4 regions of the Shewanella woodyi ATCC 51908 genome follow, and region 2 is predicted to be linked to each of the others. Evidence: predicted binding sites of a transcription regulator. Region 2 holds the regulator's gene; each other region holds the start of a gene.

Region 1 (4,218 bases), 2.8 Mb from region 2:
TTTTCACCACGGATAACCAAGTTGCCGTTATTTAGCACCTGCATCACGTTTGCAGAGATACTCCCTGATAAGCTATTGCTTTGATCGGCTCCAGACTCACGTTTGGTATTCATACTGTCTGAATACCTGAGATCGATAGGTTGACCTCCAATACTGATATTGCCGCCGCCAGCATAAATAGGGTCCAAGGACAGATCCGTGCCTTTTTTAATCTCATTATTAGCGCTTTTCTTGGCTTGCGTCTGCTCCATCAAGATAACAGTAATAATATCACCAACTTTCAAAGCCTTAATATCAGAATAGAGACTAGAAGCTTGGCTGTCTTGATACATGGATCCCGTTGCCGCGATTTTAGTCGGTGGCGCTTCAGGGTACACCGGTGCGTAGTAAGGATCGTCAGCAATCGGTTTACCACCTGTTGAAGCACAACCTGCTAATACCGGTAGCAGCACCAAGCTTGATACTGTCCATAACCAATATTTATTCATGGCGAGACCTCTATAGATTCTGGTTCACGTATGACAACATCTGATCGACAGCCGAGATAACTTTAGAGTTCATCTCATAAATACGCTGACTCTCAATCAAGTTCACCAACTCTTCGGTTACATTCACATTTGATGTTTCCAAAGCGCCCTGACGTACAGCGCCCATGCCATCAAGAGATGCAGTGCCCTGAATTGGGGTACCACTGGCGCCGGTTTCCGTATATAAATTCTGTCCCATGGGGTCTAACCCGCTTGGATTGATAAAGTCTGACATGGTTAACTGACCAACCACCTGACTCTCAGCTGTGCCGGCTGTTTTTACCGACACTTCGCCTTCAGCGGAAACTGTAATGCCTGTGGCATTCTCAGGAATAGTGATAGCAGGCTGAACCACATACCCAGAGCCTGATGTCACAATTTGCCCAGTGTCATCTAGTGTAAATTGACCATTTCGGGTATAAGCAGCGGTGCCGTCTGGCAACTGAATTTCAAAAAAACCTGGGCCTTCAACCATCAGATCCAATGAATTATCTGTGGTCAGCATGTTGCCTTGAGTAAATACCTTTTGAGTGGCAACCACTTTCGTTCCCGCACCAACATTTAATCCATTGGGTAGTTTAGTGTTTGATGCACTCACACCACCCGCTTGATTGACAGTCTGATACAGAAGGTCTTCAAAAACTGCGCGACTCTTTTTGTAACCAACGGTGCTGGCATTAGCCACATTATTGGAGATAACTGAAATATCGGTTTGCTGAGCATCTAACCCAGTCTTACTTATCCATAACGCCGGATGCATAATATAATCTCCTAGCTAATACGCATTAATGAAGATGATGCTTGATCCATCTCTTCTGCGGTTTTCATCATCTTGACCTGCATCTCAAACTGACGTTGTATATCAATCAAAGACACCATCTCATCGACAGCATTCACATTACTGCCCTCCACTGCACCACTTTCAACGGCAACACGTGGATCAGCAGGAGCAATTTCACCTGACATCTGTCTAAACAAACCATCAGCTCCTCGCATCATATTTCCATCGCCAGGATTCACTAACTTAATCCTGCCTACCTCTTCAATCACTTCCGCTGTCGCCCCTAAAGGACGCACTGAGATAATGCCATCTTGAGCTATCTCAACTTTCTCTATCGGCAATGGTAAAACGATAGGACCGGAATCACCCATAATTGGGTTTCCTCTGTCATTACGCAGTAAACCTGAAGTATCGAAACTTAAGCTCCCAGAGCGAGTATAAGCTTCGCCACCATCAGCCCCTTGAACCGCTATCCATCCACTGCCATTAATCGCAATATCCAGATCTCGTCCAGTTGTCTTAATAGGACCTGAGGAGAAATTTGCCGATGGATTTTCAGTCATTGCAAATACGCGTGTCGGCAAACCTTCGCCAAAAGCCTGCATAGAACGCGCTTGTTCCATGTCCGCTTTAAAACCATCGGTATTAGCATTGGCTAAGTTATTCGCACGTACCGCCAGAGCATTCATATTCTGCTTAGCGCCACTCATTGCGACGTAGAGTAATTTGTCCACCAGCTCCTCCGTCAATCTTTCGCATAAAACTATATATGAATAATATGCAGCAAGTTACATGCCACAATAGGAACAAATTATTGGCGGTGATAAAAATAGGGCTGTAAAAATATAAGGGGGAGTAGCAAGAAGATTTAGAGAAGATAAGAGGAGCGATGTAGGCCGCTCCTCTATTTTAGGGAAACTATCGGATCTGAAGTACCGTTTGCTGCAGGGTATTGTTCACTTCCAAAGTTCTTGAGTTTGCTTGGAAGTTTCTTTGAGCAGAGATAAGGTCGACTAACTCTGTCGTCAAATCAACATTCGACTGTTCAAGAGCCGATGAACGAATACTACCAAACGTCCCACTGTTTGCTTCACCAGCAAGGGCAAGCCCTGAGTCTAAACTGGCTTTCCATGAAGTATTACCAACTTGAGTCAAACCTTGTTCATTGGCAAAACGAGCCAAGGCGACTCTCGCCAACGGAACCGTCGAACCGTTACTGTAGCTGGCATTAATTAGGCCGTCGGCTCCCACTTCAACATTGGTTAAACGACCAACCGTCGTACCATCTTGCGTGAGTTCAGTGACCTCAAATGTTGAAGCATATTGAGTTGGATTATTATATTTAACCGCCAAAGTTTGGGTTCCATCGGCGCCAGGACCGAGTACCCCGGCACCATTAACACCCAGCTCCTCTGTGGTCACAACCGCAGGATCACTACCAACATATGCCCCCGTATCGTTATAGGTCAGTACCGAGCCTTTCCAGCCACCAGCTGTTGTCGCAGAGCCACTACTATCGGCATTACCATCACCTGTAGTATCTGTTTGATAAGTACCAGCTGGACCTGCTAAGTCAACTTGCTTTCCATCGACAGCGTAGAAAGCGACCCAATTACTCGCACCTGTATATGCCGCTTGAGGTGGACGAACAAAATAGGTGGTCATAATATGAGGTTCACCTAATGAATCATATAAGGTTACCGCAGTTGAGTTGTTATAGGTATCACGATCGTTTGGATCAAATGCGGCAGGATCTAAGGTGTCATCACCCGCATTTAGATTCATCTGTATCCCAATTTCATCTGTCATCTTTGGGCTACCTGCGGTATCTGGAATGATAACTGGGCTGGTCGTCGTTAAGCTCACCGAGGTTGAGTTACCATCTTTATCGACACCAAATGTCTGTAGGAAGTTACCTTGCGAGTCAACCAAGTAGTTATTTGAATCGACTTTAAACGCCCCAGCTCTTGTGAAGGTGTGATCTTGTGAATCTAAGCTGCTTGATGTAACGAAAAAGCCACCACCATTAATCGCCATATCTAGGGCATTGTTGGTGAACTGTAAGCTACCTTGATGGAACTGCTGAGCAACTTGACTTGTTGTCGCACCACCACCCACCGCTGTCTTACTGTTCGCAAAAATGGAGTTTGCGTACACATCGGCGAATTCAGCTCGAGATTCCTTAAAGCCAATGCTGTTAACGTTAGCGATGTTATTCGCTGTGGTATTTAGATCTTTCTGGGCAGCGGAAATACCACTCAATGCAATGTTAAACGACATAATTCACCTCGATTTCGATTCATTTCTGAATGATGACAATCCAGCCATCACTTCATTGTTTGAACTGAGTATCCAGCAACCTAAGGTTCTGGATAATTTATTACTTAAACTCACCCACTATGCAGACAAGTTTGTTATTTGAATTAGCTTTCAGCGACAGCTAATACATCTCCAATCTTAATACCACCAACGCCACGTAAGTTAAGAATGGCACCCGTGCTTGCCGTACCGAGTGAAACACTGGTCACGTGGGCATAGGTAGATACGGCTAGCTCTTCACTCTTACCATCAACTTTGCCTGACGCCTTGATGGAGTAGTTACCGTCGGCAACTGGCTCGCCATTTTTATCAAGTCCATCCCATGCCACATCCACGTTGCCGCCAGCACTGCCATCAACCGTAAACGATTTAACTAACTGTCCTTTGTCATCTTCAACACGTACCGTGATACTTTCGATAGCTTCAGGGGTACTGATGATCCCTTTAAGCTCTCGGCCTTCGGCTGAAACATGCCCAGTATCAGATGGGATCAACACCTTCTGCCCAACTAAGCCTGATGCCTGCAGCGCTTGGCTCGAGGTCATCACAGTATTAAGGTTAACAATCTCATCATTAAGGTTATTAATGCCG
Region 2 (4,218 bases):
TATCGCTTCTTTAAGTGAAGTTTTACTTCTCGAAAGAGGGTGGAGACGACGGGTTTCGCTGTAACGCTTGAGGAGAACTTCGTCGCTTGAATTTAGGAAAAAGCTTAGTAGCTCAGTCCCTTCAGGTAGGTTTGAAAGCTGTTTATCTAGTTCTGTCTCATGCATATTACGGACATCAACACTGATAGCAACAAGCTCTGTGCTATCTTTGAGTTGTTCCAATAGCGTATCCATAAGAGGCAGAGGAAGATTGTCGACACAATAGTATCCGAGATCCTCTAAAACCCTGAGGGCGACAGATTTTCCTGATCCGGAACGACCGGATACCATAACCAGTTTCATTGGGTGATCACCTGATAAAGTTCTGACTCGTCTTGTGTTTTTCGTAACTGCTTTAAAATTAGCTTGTCATTAAGCTTCTCTGCCATCGCCGACAGGGTGCTTAAGTGCTGTTCACATTGATCAGCTGGAACTAATAGTGCAAATAGTATATCGACCGGCTGTTTATCAATTGAGTCGAAAGAGATAGGCTCTTCGCACTTAATGAGTACCGCAACGGGCTGACTAATATTGGTTAACCTTCCATGTGGAATCGCTATACCGTTACCTATACCTGTGCTGCCCATTTTCTCTCTAGCTAAAAGACTTTCAAAAATCTCTTGAGAGGAAAGGCTTGGGTACTGGACAGCGGCAAGATCGCTGATAAGTTCCAGTACCTTTTTCTTACTGCCCGGAGTGGCGCAAGTTGTGCACTCCGGCTGCAGGATGGTGCTTAATTCCATCGTTAGTGTTTTGTTTGCTTCTCTTTATGTTTAATTACCTGACGGTCGAGCTTGTCAATCAGGGAGTCTATTGCTGCATACATATCCGCATGTTGTGACGCGGCGAAAACCTCACCTCCAGCAAGATGGAGTTTGGCTTCTGCTTTCTGCTGCATTTTTTGAACATTCAAAATAACGTGCACATTATTGATCTGATCGAAATGTCGTTCAAGCTTTGAAAACTTTTCTTCAATATATTGGCGTAGCGATGTGGTAATTTCGATGTGATGACCTGTTACGTTTATTTGCATAGAGATACTCCTTCAGATTCGTTTGTGTTAAAAACGCGCTCGCTGATTTGAGGTTTACACTGCATTTAAATATTCAAGCTACTTCGAAACACCGCATCCTGTGTGGATATATATCCAGCTCACTTCTATATTCAGGATCTAGCATGTCGTGAACTTACAGACTTTACGTCACAATGACCAACCTCAATATATTCACTTTTCAAATATCTTATAAACTCTTTCTTTGATTCGATGGCGGGATCAACATGGCCTCACGGTACTTGGCTATGGTTCGTCTCGCCACCTTAATGCCCTGCTCTGCAAGAAGAAGGGCCATCTTGCTATCACTGAGAGGCTTTTGTTGGTTCTCTGCCGCCACTAACTTTTTAATGAAGGCGCGGATAGCTGTTGATGAACACTCACCGCCATCGTCGGTACCCACATGGCTGGAGAAGAAATATTTCAGCTCAAATATGCCTCTTGGGGTATGCATATATTTTTGGGTTGTGACACGGGAGATGGTCGATTCATGCATCTCAACTTCTTCAGCTATGTCATTTAGCACCATAGGTTTCATCGCCTCTTCACCATATTCGAAGAAGCCTTGTTGAAACTTGACGATGCAATTTGAGACCTTTAAAAGAGTATCGTTACGACTCTCTAAGCTCTTGATAAACCACTTAGCTTCCTGCAAATGCCCACGGATAAATTGACTGTCAGCTTGGTTTTTCGTGCTGCGAGCCATGGAAGCGTAATGCTGATTCACATTAATTTTTGGCATGTAGTCTGGGTTGAGTTCAACAATCCAGCGCCCTTTCTTTTTAATCACAGTGACATCTGGAATAACATACTCATCCCGACTTGGGTTGATGGCCAGTCCAGGACGTGGATTTAGGGTTTGAATCAGTTCAATGGCTTGCCTTAAATCATCCTCTTTAAGTTTGGTTTTACGCATTAAGAGGCGGAAGTCACGGCCTGCAATTAGATCAAGGTGCTCTTTAATCAGTAATCGGGCATTGTCGATATGAGGTGTTGTGTTGGCATATTGAGCTAGCTGTATAAACAGGCATTCACTGAGGTCACGGGCTGCAACACCGATAGGATCAAAGTGCTGAACACGCTTAAGCACCGCTTCAACTTCATCGAGCTCTATCTCAGGATCGCCCATGGCTTCTAAGATATCATCGGTACTTTGCGTGAGGTAGCCACGCTCATCGATCGCATCAATAATGGCTGTCGCGATGGCTAAGTCATTATCAGAAAATGGGGTTAAGTTTTTTTGCCACTCTAGGTGCTCATATAGACCTTCACAGGTTTCGCCTTGGAAGGGAAGGTCATCATCTCGCATCGCGCCAGAGCTTGAGTTTGGTGTTGCGGTGTAGACCTCATCCCAAGTGGTGTCGACAGGAAGGTCTTCAGGCATGGAATCTTGATTCAGTGCGTCGGATGTTTCTAGTGACGAGCTGTCTTTATCGGCCTCTTTCTCGACAGAAGCACTGAAGTCTGTTTCGCTGTTGTTTTTGACATCGCTATTGTCAGCGTTAGCATCAACTTGCTCTTCGTCCAACTCCAGTAATGGATTGGAATCTAATGCTTGTTGGATCTCCTGTTGCAGTTCCAGTGACGACAGCTGCAGCAGACGTATCGCCTGTTGAAGCTGGGGAGTCATGGTTAAGTGCTGACCCATTTTGAGCTGGAGTGACGCTTTCATGTACTGCTATTCCCTACTTTGTACTTATAAAATGAGAAAGCCTGTTGGAGCTATTTGGGGAGTCTTTGCTCCCTCAATTGACTTCATAAGAATGAATCATAACGATGCTGTAGAATTTCTAAATTAGAGGAGAACTGCTCCTCTAGATTAACTATAGCTTGAATTGTTCACCTAAGTACACAGCTCGCACTTGCTGATTGTCTAAGATTTCAGCGGGTGTACCTTCAGCGATTAAGTTTCCATGACTTACAATATAGGCATGCTCACAAACATCCAATGTTTCCCGCACGTTATGGTCAGTGATCAAGACACCAAGACCACGACTTTTGAGCTGTAAAATGATCTTTTTGATGTCGATAACCGAGATAGGATCGACACCTGCAAAGGGCTCATCAAGCAGGATAAATTTAGGGTTTGCAGCCAGTGCTCTAGCTATCTCAACACGTCTACGCTCACCACCTGACAGCGACATCCCTTGGCTATCTCTGATATGGGTAATGTGGAACTCCTCCAGCAGATGTTCAAGCTGCTCCTCACGAGCATTTTTATCTAGCTCATCACGGGTCTGGAGAACGGCCATAATATTATCGCGCACTGAGAGCTTTCTGAAGATACTGGCCTCTTGGGGCAGGTAACCTATCCCTTTACGGGCGCGTAGATGCATGGGATCTAATGTGAGATCGTCACTATCGATAAAGATACGACCTTTATCACTTTGTACTAAGCCCACGACCATATAAAAGGTGGTGGTTTTTCCTGCACCATTGGGGCCGAGTAAGCCAACAATCTGACCTGTTTTTACACTGAGGCTCACGTCCTGTACTACGGCGCGACTTTTATAACTTTTGGCTAGGTTTACAGCCTTTAACGTCAAAGAACTCATTCGATCTCCTGAGCGTTAACTGCAGGTTCTACAGGTATCTCTGGCTTTGTTTCAGGTTGAGTCTCTTTGTTGCTATCTGTTTTAGGCTTAGACTCATCCTGGTAATTTTCAGGTTGGATAATGGTGATGACCCTTTCGCTACCTGTACTTTCAGCAATAAGCTGCTGCTTTTCAATGTTATATTGAATCTGATTACCTGTAACTTGGCTACCATCTTGCTCAAGCGTCGCATTACCCTTCAGAATAAGAGTGCGTTTTGATAACTCGTAGCGGATCTCTTTTGCGCTGGCGTTGGCTGGACGGCCATCTTCCATTATCTGTGAGTAAGTTGCTGGATTCCCCGTAGCGACTAAGATACGTCCGTTAGACCCCTCTTTGGTAAAGGCTCTAAGCTTATCGGCATTGATTTTAACTGAGCCCTGAACGACTTCAACTGGGCCATTAAAGATGATCTGGTTATTTTTAATATCTGCTTCCTGACTTGCTGCAGAGATTTTAACTTCTTGTTTTAGATCATCGACTTTTGCCACACTACTAAAGCTTATTAAGCAGAGTAGTGCTGTGATGATGCCT
Region 3 (4,218 bases), 2.8 Mb from region 2:
AGGCTTAAAATCGACAGCCACAGAGACGCTCACACGTCTAACAACACCTATCTGTTGTCTGGTATGGCTGATGGTGGTGTCTAATTCAAAATTACGAGTTGCTTCTTTATGAGAGGATCCAGGGTTCTTATTTGCTTCACTCTGTTCACCGTCTAATGCATTTTGAGGAATGTTCGCTTCCATTGGAGGCTGATTACTCAAAGCACCAGGTATGCCGCCTATCGCACCTGAGTTAGAACTATTCTCTACCGTCATCTCACTGCGAAGCGCTGGTAAATCTGGATTAAAGCGTTTTGCGGTTTGCTCAACAGCGGTAAAATCCATGCTCACATCAACTTGAGAGGTAAAGTTTTCAGGGCCAAGGATCGGCATTAATATGGATTCAACTTTATTGCGGTATTCTGACTCTTTCTGTTGAACCAACTCAAGCTCTCTTCTAGCTCGAGCCGATACACCATCTTGACTGCCTGAGTTTAGCAAACGACCATTAGAATCGGTAACCGTAACACGTGTTGGCTCTAACCCCTGTACAGCAGAAGCAACGATATCGACTATCGAATCGACCTCCTCCTGACCTAAACCTGCACGGCGTGCACTAATCACTACAGTGGCACTAGGTTTTGAGCGATTTCTGGCAAACACATTCTCTTTTGGAATAGCCAAAATCACTTTTGCACGAGTGACACTTCGTAGCTCTTCAATCGCTCTAGCTAAATTTAGCTCTTGGCTGTGTTTAAGCCTTGCTTGTTCCATTCGTTGACTTACACCAAAGCCACTATCTTGGCTCAGGTAGTCAGTGCTGTTTGACGCGCTATCCACCCCTTCACGGCTAAGCATCAATTTGACCTCTTGATACTTCTCCTCAGGCACTTTAACAACATCGCCCTCTATTTTATAAGCAACCTTGTTCTTATCCAACACATCGAGTACTTGGATCATATCTTCGGTCGCCATTTTACCCAATGGTCGAAACTCTGGCTCTTGGGCCCACAACATGACAAAAACAGCCACAGCAAGACAGATAGCAAGTGCAAGCACCATTGTCACTTGGCGTAACATATCAACACCACCAAATGAGCCAAGTCCACCAGACTTATTCTCTTCCTGAACACCACCGGCAATATCATCACTTGCCAATGTGGAATTTGTACCTACAACCATATCTGTACTCAAAATAGATCCCTGCTTGTCTATTAATCATTGTGGTCAAAATACCAACTAAAAATAGATAAAACCTAAGTAATGCAACGTATTATACAGGCATACTCATGATTTCTTTATAGGCTTCCACCAGTTTATTTCTCACTTGAACTGTTGCTTCAAATGCTACGCTAGCTTTCTCACGCGCGATAACAGTGTCAGACAAGGTAACCCTTGTGTCTCCCATGTCGAGTCTAGAAGATAGCTCCCCAGAGTTAGCTTGTAACTCACCGACACTGGTAACAGCCTGTGATAACAACTCACCAAAATCGCTACCTGAAGTACTTCTTACCTGCTGCGTTATCTGGGGAGTGATACTGCCTGTAGGGATCTCTCCACTCAGTGACTTCATCTCTTGCAATAAAGAGTTTGCTCCGATTTGCATAGGTTTCTCCCAAACAGTCGACTAACAGTAGAAATGACGGATAGTTGACGAAAATGATTCTTGGTAAGAACTAATGCAATTTGTTTGCCACAAAGATGAGTTGTGCTGAAATACAAAAAAGAGAGAGATAAAATTGTGCATGGAGGGGAATAAATACTAAAAAGGCACTAAAGTTAGTGCCTTTTATAAACATAGCTAAGCTAAATCAAAAGATCGGTTTATGCAGGGATCTGAATACCAGCATCTCTCATCTTGGCCATTTTATACCTAAGAGTTCTGGCGCTAATACCTAGCTTCTCAGCAACGAGCTTACGACTACCTTGACACTGGGTCAAAGTTTCTAGAATGATCACGTGTTCTTGAGCTTTTAGCTCATCTCCGAGTGCATCCAACTCCAGCGAGCTCTCTTGAGTGCTAGTATGACACTTCACATCCTGAGTAAGCATCACTTCGTCCGCATCGATTATGATCTCATTGGCGGTTATATTCCCGCCAGTGAAGAGAATTAAGGCTCTCTGAATCACATTATCTAACTCTCGGACATTACCAGGCCATCGGTGAGTCAGCAGGCGACGAGAAGCGCTCTCTTCAAAATCAGGGATCTCCGACATCCCTGATGTCGTTGCATGCCTAAGCAGCAGATGACGAGCCAGTGGTAGTATATCTGCTGGCCTTTGATTTAACGAAGGCCAGACTAAAGGAAACACATTTATTCTGTAATAGAGATCTTCTCTAAAGTCACCTGATGCTGCCATAGATTTAAGATCGCGGTTTGAGGTTGCCAATACCCTCACATCTAACTTGATATTCTTGCGGCCGCCAATTCGCTCCACCTCTCTCTCTTGAAGTACCCTTAGTAACTTAGCCTGTAGGCCTAGCTCCATTTCAGAGATCTCATCAAGTAGCAAGGTTCCTCCCTGCGCCTGTTCAAATTTACCAGGACAGGCCTGATAAGCACCGGTGAAAGCCCCTTTTTCATAGCCAAATAGAGTTGCTTCAAGCATATTTTCAGGAATTGCTGCACAGTTAATCGCGACAAAAGGTTGCTCTGCACGGGGGCTGTTTTGGTGAATAAACCTAGCCAATACCTCTTTACCTGAACCACTTGGCCCCATGATCATCACTGAAGCATCTGAAGCTGCCACTTTCTGTGCTAAAGAGAGTAGCGCTAGACTCTTTTCATCAGCAACAACAGGTTGTGTTTGACACAATTTTGGCTTGAGATAACGAGAGACTTGATTCAACAAAACCTCTGGTGCAAAGGGCTTCGCTAAATAATCGACAGCCCCAAGCTTAATAGCATTTACAGCATTATCTATCGTTGCATATGCTGTCATAAGTAACATAGGTAACTGTGGGTGATGTTGTTGAAGGTAATTTAGTAAGCCTAAACCACCCACTCCCTCCATCTGCACATCACTTATCACCATATCAAATGACTCGTGTTTAAGCTTAACAATGGCATCCTCTGCAGAAGCAACATCCACACAGTCATAATGAGCTATCAAAAGAGTGTCTAATAGGGCTTCACGAAGAGAGTGATCATCTTCGACCAATAATAGTTTACCTTCAGACATATTTAGCTCCTTCATCAACTTCTTTTACCAAGGGTTTATCAAAGGTTTCAGAGTCTTGGCCCAATAATTTTGGGAAAACCAATGAAGCCGTACACCCTTTTGTTTTTTCACATCTAAGTTGCAATTTTCCACTATGATTTGCCACAACAGATTGAACAACCGCTAAACCTAAACCGGTACCTTGTGCTTTAGTGGTAAAAAATGGTTCAAGCACCTTCTGCTGCATCGCCTTGTCTAACCCTTTGCCATTATCAATAATGTCGATATGCAAATTGCTCTGTGTTTCATATCCCTGAATTTTTACCTTTGTCGAGCCAGCTTCAATGCTGTTAACAACCAGATTATTAATTGCTGAGCTTAACGCACTCGAATTAGCCAGAAATGGACTCTTCGAGCTATCTATAAATTCAAGTTCACACCGGTTCTGCTCAGCAATCGGTTCGCAATTGGCGAGTACGCTTTCCATGACCGTTGAGATATGCTCCGCTTCGCCTTGCTCCTGCTGACGGCCTTTAGCCATTAAGAGCATATCATTCACCTGATGCTCTAACTCGTTTAGCCTATCAACTAACTTTCCCTGAAATCTTTTTCTGGAAACATCCGTCAATTTAGGACTTCCTAAGTTGGAAGCATATAGAAGTGCAGCTGTTAATGGCGTTCTAACTTGGTGAGCCAAAGTGGCCACCATTTTACCTAAAGCAGAGAGACGCTGAAGATGCGATAAGTTTTTCTGCAAAATACGCGTTTCTGTCAGATCAGTTAACACTATTAATTGGCCAGATTCAGGTGTTAGTGGAGTGATTGCTAACTTCACTCTGCGGCCATTACGAAGTGATACTTCATGTCCATCATCGTCTTGAGGAGAAAAGGCACGATTAATAACCTGAATCCACTTTAACCCCTCCAAAGGCAAGCCTAATAGCTTCACCGCGACAGGATTTGTGTCCGTAACAACACCATCACCATTTATGATAACAATGCCCGATGGCATAGCTTGCAGAATATGCTCCATTCGATTAGACATATTCGCTGCTGGCGCAATATCCAACCACTTAG
Region 4 (4,218 bases), 2.7 Mb from region 2:
ACAGTCAAAACCACCATTATTTACAACCAACACAGAATAAATAACTAACCAAACTTGCCTTTTAAAAATATATCTGATTAAACTTCACTCGAAACATTTACAAAACACAAAACAAACAAAATAAATACAAATGTAAATAACACCTTGAGGATAAATCAATGAATACAAAAAAAGCATTGAGCGCCATTGCTGTCACAGCAGCACTAATCAGTAGTTCCGCTTATGCCGATGGCATAAATGCAACACTCGAGATGAGCCAGCAGGACTATAAAAGCAGTGATAATGTCGTTGTAAAAGTCACATTAACCAATGAAGAACATATTCCAGTAAAAGTATTAAAGTGGTATACGGCTGCAGATGGCGTAGAGGAAGCACTGTTTAAAGTCACAGCTAATGGTGAAGAGCGAGCATACTTAGGCGCACACTACAAACGTCAAGCACCAACAAAAAATGACTACATCAAGTTAAAATCAGGCGAGAGTATCTCCTATGACGTAGAGTTATCTTCTCTTTATGATATGAGCTCAACAGCAGAGTATGAGATCAGTTACGATGTCAGTTCATTGCAGCTCTTTGCTCCTAATCCAGGGCAAGCTAAAAAACTAGCACGTTTGGGAGTTGAGGGTATACATTCCCAGCCGACAAGTTTCTACCTTGAGGGACGTGAACTAAAACAAGGCACAAAAAAGGGTAAACCGGGTGGAGGAGATGGTGGTGGAGAAGTGGATGGTGTCACCTTTACAGGTCGCTGTAGTAACTCACAAAAAACTGACATTCTGGCAGGTTTAGATGCCGCAAAAGGTATGTCAGCTGATGCCAACCAGCACCTGAACGGTAATAACTCAAGCTCAACGCGCTACAACACTTGGTTTGGTAATTACAGCTCATCTCGCTGGAACACTGTCAGCAATAACTTCAGCAAAATAGACAGTGCGCTTAACAACGAACCATTGACTATTGACTGTAGCTGTAAGAAGAGGTACTTCGCTTATGTCTACCCAACTCAACCCTATAAAATTTATATGTGCCGTGCTTTTTGGTCGGCTCCTACCACAGGAACAGACTCTAAAGGTGGTACAATCATCCATGAGATGAGTCACTTTAATGTAGTCGCCGGCACTGATGATATCGTTTACGGTCAAAGTGGTGCCAAAGCGTTAGCAATAAGCGATCCTGCGCAAGCGATTCAAAATGCAGATAGTCACGAATACTTCGCGGAAAATACACCAAACTTAAATTAAGTTACACTCAAGTTTACTTGTCTTTGGGCAGAGCTTTCTGCCCTTTTTTAACCGCAGAGCCTAATATGAAAAAAGTGATCATTTTAATGCTGGCGGCTTCATCTCTCTACCTGTCACCACTACCAGCCAAAGCAGGAGCGATCATGTTCCCTCAATGCAAGCTCTCACAGCATGGTAATGAGGCAAAGCTCCTCTTTACCCTCCATAATCCAAGCGAGCAACCTTGGAAGTTTCTCCAATGGAAAACACCATTCGACGCTTGGTTCAGTGAGTTTATACACATCACGCATAAAGGAGTTCAAATTCCCTATGAAGGTGCATTGATGAAAAGAGGAGAACCTAACAAAGAGGACTACTTAATTCTCAAAGCAGGAGAGAACGTTCAGGTTGAGCTAGAACTAGCTCAAGCTTTTAGATTGAATAACGGAGAATACACAGTCGAGATATCCCCCATCTTGCTCACTCCTTTAACAAAAAGTCAGCTTGAAAACAGCAGTCTTGAACTCACATGCCCAAAAATACGGATTAACTTAATAAACAGACATGAAAAACACCTATAGCAGATGCATTGATGTCAATCTGCAACTTGGCTTGCAGTATGCGAATGCCCGCATAACCAAAAACAACAAAAAATATAACCACATGTATTTAAAGTAAAAAATTATTGGCACAAACCCTGCTATCCATTAGTCACTTAGGTTAATGGATTAAGGAAGCCCAATGAGAAATATAAAAAATCTGATATTGATCACGAGTGGAATCTTACTTTACCAAGGCAACAGTTGGGCTACGGAGTTTGAGGAGTGTCCCACTCAAGCCTTTATCATACAAACTCCTTCATCAGCCCCCAAAGCATATTCAGTAGAACTATCAACAGGTAGCTATGTAGAATCCTCTGCCGATATGGGAACCACGAAATCCTATAATGGTGTTGGATTTAACTACCATGATAACTATATCTATGGTTGGGATTATCAAAGTGCCACACTAGGAAAAACAGGTAGTGACTACCAAATTAATCCACTATCCGTCACGAAAGATGCTGATGCAGCTGCAGCAGGAAACTTCTTTGTCGGTGATATCGCCATTGATGAGAATGTTTGGTATGGGTATAAGAAAAACAAAGGCTTATTTACCATTCCTCTAGATGATCCCAATAATTACACCATGACCTTAGTCAGTGGCAGTAAAGCCAATGCGAGTTACAATATTACCGACTTTGCGTTCCATCCAACCGATGGTTATATCTATGCTGTCAGTAATGGTTCCAATGGTAATTTACTGCAGATTGATCCAGTCACCGCAGCCTCAACTAACCTAGGCACAGTTCTGGTCTCCTCTGGTTCAAACTTCACCTTTGGGGCGCAGTTTTTTGATCTTAACGGCACACTCTATATCAGTAACAATAGCGACGGTAAAATCTATCGTGTCGACATGAGTGGTGCAGAGCCTAGCGGAGAGCTTTTCGCTTATGGTCCCTCTTCTTCAAGTAACGACGGCGCACGCTGCGCCCTTGCTGATATACCTGTAGGTGATAGTGTCGATTTTGGTGACGCCCCTGACAGCTATAAAACCTTGATGTCCTCAAACGGTGCACGACACTCAATTATCGATGACTTTTATCTTGGCTCCGGTGTCGATAATGAGTCCAGTGGATACCCTACCCCCTTATCCGACGACAGCAGTGATGGCAACGATGATGAAGATGGTGTGAGCTTTCCTACCGGCTTTGAGCTAGGTGAGTCAGCCGTCATTCTAGTAACAGCTACTGGTTCTGGCGGTTATCTCAATGCTTGGTTCGACTGGAATGGTAATGGTGTGTTCGATGATGACGAGCGAGCTATCAGCGGCCAGGCACTTTCCCCAGGCAGTAACACCGTAAATTTAGATGTACCAACTTGGGGTAAAGCGGGACAAACATGGGCTAGATTTCGCTATAGCAGCTTAGCAGATATTGGTCCAACAGGCGGCGTGGGGGATGGTGAGGTTGAAGATTATCCAGTTACCGTCACCGAAGCTCAAGTCACCATAAATTACTATCCCTCATCTTCAGGATACACCTCTGTCGCTTATGAAGATCTCTACCCAGATCAGGAAGATTATGACATGAACGATGTCATCTTTAACCTCAGACTGATTGAGTATATCAAGAGTGGCCAAGTGATCAGGGTGGAGTTTGAGGCTAAGTTAGCCGCAATGGGGGCAGCCTATCATAACGGCTTTGCCATTCAACTTCATGATATCGCCATGGGCAATATAAAAGAGAATGCAATCGAGTGGAGTATCGATGAGGTCGCTCAAAGCACGTCGCCACTTGAATCAGGGCAGACTAATGCCGTGCTCATCTTCACCCAAGATCTCTGGGATCATATTAGCTTAGCGACAGGTTGTAACTACCTGAGAACTGAGGCTGGCTGTGGGACAACCTACCGCACTACATGGAAGATGCGAGTGCCTTTTGAAAATGCTGTGGCAGTTGAGGATATGCCGGAGTTCCCCTACGACCCATTCATCTTTGCAACTCCAGGTACCGATCATGGCTTAGCAGCCAAGAATGTGGTTGGTGAACTGCCCGGACGTAAACTTGAAATTCACCTGAAAAATAAAGCGCCGACCGATAAGTTTTCCACCGCCTACTTTGGTGCAAGAGAAGACAGATCAGATCCAGCTTCTGGGCAGTACTTCCTTAATGAAAATGGGATGAGCTGGGCATTAGAGATCCCTGAAACTTGGCAACACCCAGCAGAGAGGCAAAGGCTAGATGTTACCTACCCAGAGTTTCTCGATTTTGCGGCAGATAGTACAGGCGATACCAATAAAAATTGGTACCAAAATGCCAATTCACAATTGATCTTCCAAGATTAATCCTGAAGGTAAGGAGATAGAAATGACAACATTCAATGATCTTATCAAAGCATTAATATCTTGCATTGAGACTGGCAAAACATGCTTACTCGTCCTGCTATTTGCAAGCATA

What was found. The regulator sigma-54, encoded in region 2, starts transcription at its own class of promoters, with help from an activator protein. The targets are predictions, from matches to a motif close to GTTGGCACGNNNNTNGNNT.
Region 1: the regulator sigma-54 is predicted to act here: its motif matches at 2,090-2,108, upstream of flgF (flagellar basal-body rod protein FlgF).
Region 3: the regulator sigma-54 is predicted to act here: its motif matches at 1,659-1,677, upstream of fliE (flagellar hook-basal body complex protein FliE).
Region 4: the regulator sigma-54 is predicted to act here: its motif matches at 1,905-1,923, upstream of SWOO_RS07675 (LruC domain-containing protein).

The regions. Positions count from the first base shown of each region.
Region 1 is NC_010506.1:1,989,706-1,993,923, reverse strand. Features, by position in the region: gene flgH (flagellar basal body L-ring protein FlgH) at 1-488, opposite strand, end outside; gene flgG (flagellar basal-body rod protein FlgG) at 499-1,287, opposite strand; gene flgF (flagellar basal-body rod protein FlgF) at 1,299-2,042, opposite strand; gene flgE (flagellar hook protein FlgE) at 2,227-3,588, opposite strand; gene flgD (flagellar hook assembly protein FlgD) at 3,732-4,218, opposite strand, start outside.
Region 2 is NC_010506.1:5,139,827-5,144,044, reverse strand. Features, by position in the region: gene rapZ (RNase adapter RapZ) at 1-342, opposite strand, end outside; gene ptsN (PTS IIA-like nitrogen regulatory protein PtsN) at 339-782, opposite strand; gene hpf (ribosome hibernation promoting factor) at 785-1,072, opposite strand; gene SWOO_RS21745 (RNA polymerase factor sigma-54) at 1,281-2,762, opposite strand; gene lptB (LPS export ABC transporter ATP-binding protein) at 2,914-3,645, opposite strand; gene lptA (lipopolysaccharide transport periplasmic protein LptA) at 3,642-4,218, opposite strand, start outside.
Region 3 is NC_010506.1:2,006,269-2,010,486, reverse strand. Features, by position in the region: gene fliF (flagellar basal-body MS-ring/collar protein FliF) at 1-1,161, opposite strand, end outside; gene fliE (flagellar hook-basal body complex protein FliE) at 1,253-1,585, opposite strand; gene SWOO_RS08215 (sigma-54-dependent transcriptional regulator) at 1,804-3,162, opposite strand; gene SWOO_RS08210 (sensor histidine kinase) at 3,155-4,218, opposite strand, start outside.
Region 4 is NC_010506.1:1,880,737-1,884,954, reverse strand. Features, by position in the region: gene SWOO_RS07685 (M35 family metallo-endopeptidase) at 159-1,241, shown strand; gene SWOO_RS07680 (hypothetical protein) at 1,307-1,801, shown strand; gene SWOO_RS07675 (LruC domain-containing protein) at 1,962-4,106, shown strand; gene SWOO_RS07670 (hypothetical protein) at 4,129-4,218, shown strand, end outside.